One region of the Bacillus safensis genome, then DNA from elsewhere that is predicted to be linked to it. Evidence: riboswitches for the same ligand, from Rfam matches in the RefSeq annotation. Region 1 holds a riboswitch; the other holds the start of a gene.
What was found. A riboswitch is a leader RNA that binds a small molecule or an ion and turns the genes downstream of it on or off. The one in region 1 is predicted to bind thiamine pyrophosphate.

Region 1 (3,161 bases):
GATGTGAATCCCGCTGATTATGACGGAATTTTCTTTGCTGGAGGGCACGGCCCTATGATCGACTTTGCGTCTAATCAACTGGTAGCGGATGCGATCTTAGCAGTTTCAGATAAAAATGGTGCGATCGGAGCCGTTTGTCATGGCGTTTCAGCATTCGTTGATGTGAAGGATGAAAATGGCAAATCATTTATCGAAGGCAAAAAAATCACAGGCTTCACAAACGAAGAAGAGGAAGCCGTGCAGCTGACATCAAAAGTTCCATTTTTATTGGAAACAAAACTTCGTGAGCAGGGGGCAGCGTTTGAAAAAGGAGACGCCTTTGCGCCATTTGCTGTCGTTGACGGACAAATCATCACTGGACAAAACCCGGGATCAAGTGCAGAAACAGCACGCTTGTTTGTCAAAACTATTGCATAAAACGATCAAAAACCAGTCGTGACTCATGCGGCTGGTTTTTTTGTTATAAAAATGTCCCAAAAAAGACCAAAACAGTAATTAGAATAATGGTAAAATAATCACAGGGTAAAAAACCCAAATGAGGAAAAAGGGGATGTTCCTGTGAGAGCATTTTATGTCAAAATCACCGCAGCTTTACTATCTGTTTTACTCGTCGCAACAGGTTTGTTGTCACCAGCATTAAAAGCAGAAGAAGCACCGAAATCAGAAGGGAAAATATCACCACTGACGGAAAAAGCGATTCAGCAAGTGCAAGAATCGTTTGAAAAGCAGGATGAAGGAACCGCTATTCAACAGAAGCAAGTGAAAAAATCATTTAAAGTGAATAAGAAGAAAGGAATCAGTATCAAACGAAAAGCTGCTAAAGAAGGCAAAATGCGCACGTCTGCCGTTCGCTCCATTGATGGACTAGCTATTAATCAATCGGCTGTCTTAACAGAGGACGACCCAGTTGATTTATGGTTTTTAAGCACATCTTCACCTCAGGCACTCATCAGCCGGATTACCTCTTCAAACCCTGATTATTTTGTTCAATTATTTGTTGTTGATTATGAAACAGGACAAGCCTACCCGACAGATTTGATTCAACCGGCAGGCAGCCTGCTTGGATTGACCAACTTACCAGCAGGTGATTATGCATTCGGTATTACAAGCGGCGGAGAATTTGGAGATTCCTACACGATACAAGTAAATGCAAAAAACCCGCCCAATTTCACGGGGGCTGTATCTCTTTCGTCCACCTTGCAATATTTTGTAGCTGAGTATGCAAACGGTGATGTATTTGCAAATGGTACAAAAGTATACAATAAGCAAACAAAGACAGCAAATTATGAATGGGAGCGTGTTTTTTATTTCTCTTATGATGGAAAATACGAGCAAAGAACTCATTCAATCTCAAGTGTGAAAGTAAAAAACATTTCGGCTCCTGTGTCATACTCAGCTCCTTATGCGAGCTCCTCAGAAGCCATCCTCGTTTACTTAGATGTTGAGACATTGTTTATGTACCATCAATCATCATATGCAAGCGGGCAATATTACCATGATACCTTTGTTGATACACTCGGGAAGACAACACCAAGACGCTTAGATATTGATGATATGACAAATTACGGTGATCATATTTTAGCTGTAGATTTAAAAACAGGAAAGCCGATTGATTTCTTCAGTGTGCTGAATTTCTACTATGCTGCAGGGATCGAGAAGCTGCCAACAATCAGAACGTTGAATTAAGAAAGGCGGTTGACATCAAATCGCCACATGTGTAGAGTAAAGATAATTAAATGACAAAAGTCCACTAGGGGAGTCATGTATGACTGAGACAAGAGAAAATCTTGGACCCTTTGAACCTGATCTAGTTCGTACTAGCGGAGGGAAGTGGAGCTGGACCTTGTCTTATTCATGATTGAATTGATAAGAAGGCCGCTCCATTTGGGGTGGCTTTTTCATTTATTCAACTGAAGAAGAGGAGGCTTTTTTTATGACATTTTCTACGCAATTAAGGAAAGAAGCAGAACCGTTATTTGAAGCCATTTATCAGCATCCGTTCGTCAGAGGCCTGGCAGCAGGAAAGCTGGAAAAGGAACAAATCATTCATTACGTCAAACAAGATGCAGAATACTTACAAGCATTCATTAAAATTTATGCAGCAGCGCTCAGCAGATGTACAGACAGAGAGGATATTGCGTTTTTTCATCAGCAGATTGCGTTTGTACTAGATAGTGAGACGCATCCTCATCAAAACCTTTGCCGAGTGGCAGGAGTAGCATATGATGAGCTCCAAGGTGCTTCTTTGGCTCCGAGTGCTCATCACTATATTCATCACATGCTGCAAGTCGCGCAAGAAGGCACGCTTGGTGAAATCATCGCTGTCCTGCTTCCATGTCCTTGGACATATTGGGAAATAGGGAAACGAATGCTTACAGATGTGCAGCCAGACCCGTCACATCCGTTTTATGAGTGGATCACGTTTTATGGAGGATTAACCGATTCTGTTACAGGTGAGCTTTGCAAGCGGCTCGATCAGTTGGCGGAAGCAGCAAGTGAGAAGGAAAAGGAAAAAATGAAACAGCATTTTATCTTAAGCTGCCAGCTCGAGTACAAGTTTTGGGAAATGGCCTTTACTGTTGAAGAGTGGCCAGTTCAACTGGAGGTGCATACATCATGACATGGAAGATGAAAGAAGTCGTCCTTGCAGTGATTTTATCCGTTGCGTGCGGTGTGATCTATTTAGGATGGTCCACGCTATACTTACCGATTACAGCACTTGTGGGCCCAGCAGGAGGCAACATCATGTTTGGAATATGGGTCATTGCCAGTCCAATCGTTGCATATATCATTCAAAAGCCGGGAGCTGCTCTGATTGCGGAAACAGCCGCCGCTGCTGTGGAATTATTGACAGGAAGCCACTTTGGACTTTCAGCTCTGCTGATTGGTGTATGCCAAGGGCTTGGGGCAGAAATCGCCTTTGCTCTTTTTGGTTATAAACGGTATCGCATGTGGACACTGATGCTCTCTGGTGCCTTTGCCGCTATCGGAGCGATGTCTTACAGTTTCGTGGCAAAAGGCTTTGGATATTACACGCCTCAAGTTTTACTTATGACGCTTGTGACTCAAATCATTAGTGGAATGATACTTGGCGGCTGCCTTGCGAAAGTGGTGGTGGACGCACTATCCAAAACAGGTGTACTGAATCAATATGCCATCAT
Region 2 (3,161 bases), 1.3 Mb from region 1:
ATGGAACAGGGAACATGTGGCTCCTGCTCTTATTATTTGCTGCAGGCATTCTTCTTTATTTATTTGGCCGCGTATTTAAGACAAAGTCAATTTTTCAGTCGATGTCTAAAGGGACCGTGCAAATTGGGACAAGGGCAATCTTTACTCTCATTATAGTCTTAGTTGCCTTATCTGAATCACTCGGGGCTGAAAATATTCTTGGGGCGTTTTTAGCTGGCGTGCTTGTGTCCCTTCTTTCGCCAAATAAAGAGCTCGTTCAGCAGCTGGACTCATTTGGCTATGGATTTTTAATCCCGATCTTTTTTGTGATGGTCGGAGTAGATCTGAATATATGGGCACTGTTTAAGGACCCAAACATCATGATCATGATTCCGCTGCTGTTTATTGCGCTGCTTATAAGTAAGCTCATTCCGATTCTTTATTTGAAAAAATGGTATGACATGAAAAAGGTCATTGGCTCCGGCTTTTTATTAACTTCAACTTTATCTCTCGTCATTGCAGCTGCGACGATTGGTGAGCGGCTCGGGGTCATTGATCATAAAATGTCAGGAGCGCTGATTTTAGTTGCTGTGTTAACGAGTATTTTAACACCTGTTTGGTTTAAAGCGCTGTTTAAAAAAGAACAAGCGGCAGCCCATAAGAAGCGTGTGACCTTTATTGGAGCTAATCAGCTGACCTTACCTGTCACACTTGATTTACATCAGGATGAATATGACATTCGGATTTTGCATGTTTTTCAAGAAAATAAGGAAGCGCTGCTGGCAGACTCTATCTTTGAAGTCGAATCAATTGAACAATACGATGATGAGACGCTGAGAAAGGCAGGCGTCGGCCAAGAGGATGTCCTAGTCGTCGCAACAGGCAGTGAGACGAAAAATAAGGAAATTGCTTTATTTGCAAAAGAAGAAGGTTCAAAACAAGTCATTGCAAGTGTCAACAAAGCAGAGGCAGAGCTGACATTGAAGGAAGCGGGAATTGATACGTTTTCTACTTTCCTGTCATCTAAAACGGTGCTAAGAGCTTTGATTGAAGCACCTGATGCGATTCGATTGCTAACAAATGAGGATTCTTCTTTGTATCAAATTCAAATGAACAATCATCGTTATCATAATGTCATGCTGAGAGAATTTCCTTTCACCGGTGATTTGGTATTTGTCCGTATTTTCAGAGGGATAGACAGCTTAGTACCGCATGGAGATACGACACTCAGAAGCGGCGACCGTGTGCTTGTATCGGGCTCCCGGGAATATGTGGCAGGACTAAGAGCCCAATTAGAATGACAATGAACCCTTGACCAATGAACAATTCCTGATTAAGATAGAGGTACAACATCATATATTTGATCCACTAGGGGAGTCCTTTAAAAGGGCTGAGATAAAAGTGTCGACTTTTAGACCCTCATTACCTGAACAGGTTCATACCTGCGTAGGGAAGTGGTGCGGTTTTTGACTATGCTTTTTACAAATTCCAAGCCACTTTCCACGCGGAAAGTGGCTTTTTTATATGGAAAAACAGGAGGAGAGAAAAATGACGTTTTCAACAGAATGTAAAGAGGCTGCAGCAGCATGGTGGAATGGAAGCTTTACACATCCTTTTGTCAAAGGGATTGGAGATGGCACACTTTCACTCGATCGTTTCACCTATTACGTGATGCAGGATTCGTATTATTTAACTCATTTTGCAAAGGTGCAGGCATATGGAGCGGCGATTAGTGAGGACTTACATACGACGGGCAGAATGGCGTATCATGCTCAGGGGACGTATGAAGCAGAGCTGTCGCTGCATAGGAAATTTACAGAGCTTCTGCAGATTTCTGATGAAGCCATTGAGAACTTTAAGCCTTCCCCCACTGCTTATGCGTATACCTCTCATATGTACCGATCTGTAAAAAGCGGACGGTTTGAAGAGATTTTAGCCGCGTTATTACCATGTTACTGGCTCTATTATGAGGTAGGTGAAAAGCTGAAACAAACAACACCTGACCATCCAATTTACCAAGAATGGATTTTGACATACGGAGGCGATTGGTTTAAGGAACTCGTCTTCGAACAAGTGAACCGCTTTGATGAACTAGCAGAAAAAGCACCAGACCATGTACGGGCCAATATGAAAGAAAATTTCGTGATTTCAAGCTATTACGAATATCACTTCTGGGAGATGGCGTATCAAAAAGAAATGTGGCAAACAGCATGCTTAGATGGGGTTGGTGCAAATGGAACTCCACGCAGTGACAAATGATTCGTTTCCTGCGGATGAACTGATCAAACAAATAAAAGCCATAGCGTCTGAAGTGGATTTTATTCATATTCGGGAAAGGTCTAAAACAGCAAGTGAGCTTGTTGATCTCGTGAAGAATCTCCTTTTAGAAGGTGTGCCGAAAGAAAAGCTCGTCATCAATGACCGAGTAGACGTTGCGCTGCTTACCAATATTCACAGGGTGCATCTGCCGGGCCACAGCTTTTCGCCAAAAGAACTGCGAAAAAAATTTCCTCACCTTCATGCGGGAGTATCTGTCCATTCGATAGAAGAAGCGAAAGCAGCAGAGAAAAATGGAGCAGAGTATGTCATGTTTGGGCACGTATATGCCACCTCTTGTAAACCAGGACTTCAGGCAAGAGGTGTACAGCTTGTGAAGAAACTGACTTCTGCACTAACGATTCCAGTGGTGGCCATCGGCGGGGTGACCCCAGAACGAGTTCCAGAATTGAAACAAGCAAATGTGAAAGGAATTGCTGTCATGTCTGGGATTTTTGCTCATCATCAGCCGCGTATGATGGCACAAGCATTTTCTGAAAAGGTAAAGGAGAATCCTTATGAAAAAGCATTATGACGTTGCAATCATTGGTGGTGGAATCATAGGGGTCTCCATCGCCTATCACCTTGCAAAAGCAGGAAAACAGGTGGTCTTATTTGAAGCGAATGAGATAGGGAAGCAAACGACAAGTGCGGCTGCCGGGATGCTCGGTGCACATGCTGAAGGAGAGGGTCATGAGGATGTTTTCTTTCAGGCAGGCAGAGCAAGCCAGGCATTGTACGAAAAATTAAAAGTCGATCTTCTTCATGAATCAGGCATTGATATTCGAACTTCAGCGGGCGGTATCATGAAGGTCGCCTTTACAGAAGAAGAGAAACAAGCCCTTTGCCAGATGCAGCATTTGTCT

Region 2: it holds a riboswitch for thiamine pyrophosphate, as region 1 does, so the genes downstream of both, tenA (thiaminase II) here and tenA (thiaminase II) in region 1, are expected to answer to the same signal.

The regions. Positions count from the first base shown of each region.
Region 1 is NZ_CP154909.1:3,516,242-3,519,402, reverse strand. It holds gene AAYR28_RS18120 (type 1 glutamine amidotransferase domain-containing protein) at 1-417, shown strand, start outside; gene AAYR28_RS18115 (hypothetical protein) at 559-1,686, shown strand; TPP riboswitch at 1,743-1,846, shown strand; gene tenA (thiaminase II) at 1,934-2,620, shown strand; gene AAYR28_RS18105 (ECF transporter S component) at 2,617-3,161, shown strand, end outside.
Region 2 is NZ_CP154909.1:1,113,953-1,117,113, forward strand. It holds gene AAYR28_RS05580 (monovalent cation:proton antiporter family protein) at 1-1,280, shown strand, start outside; TPP riboswitch at 1,340-1,449, shown strand; gene tenA (thiaminase II) at 1,528-2,238, shown strand; gene tenI (thiazole tautomerase TenI) at 2,213-2,830, shown strand; gene thiO (glycine oxidase ThiO) at 2,814-3,161, shown strand, end outside.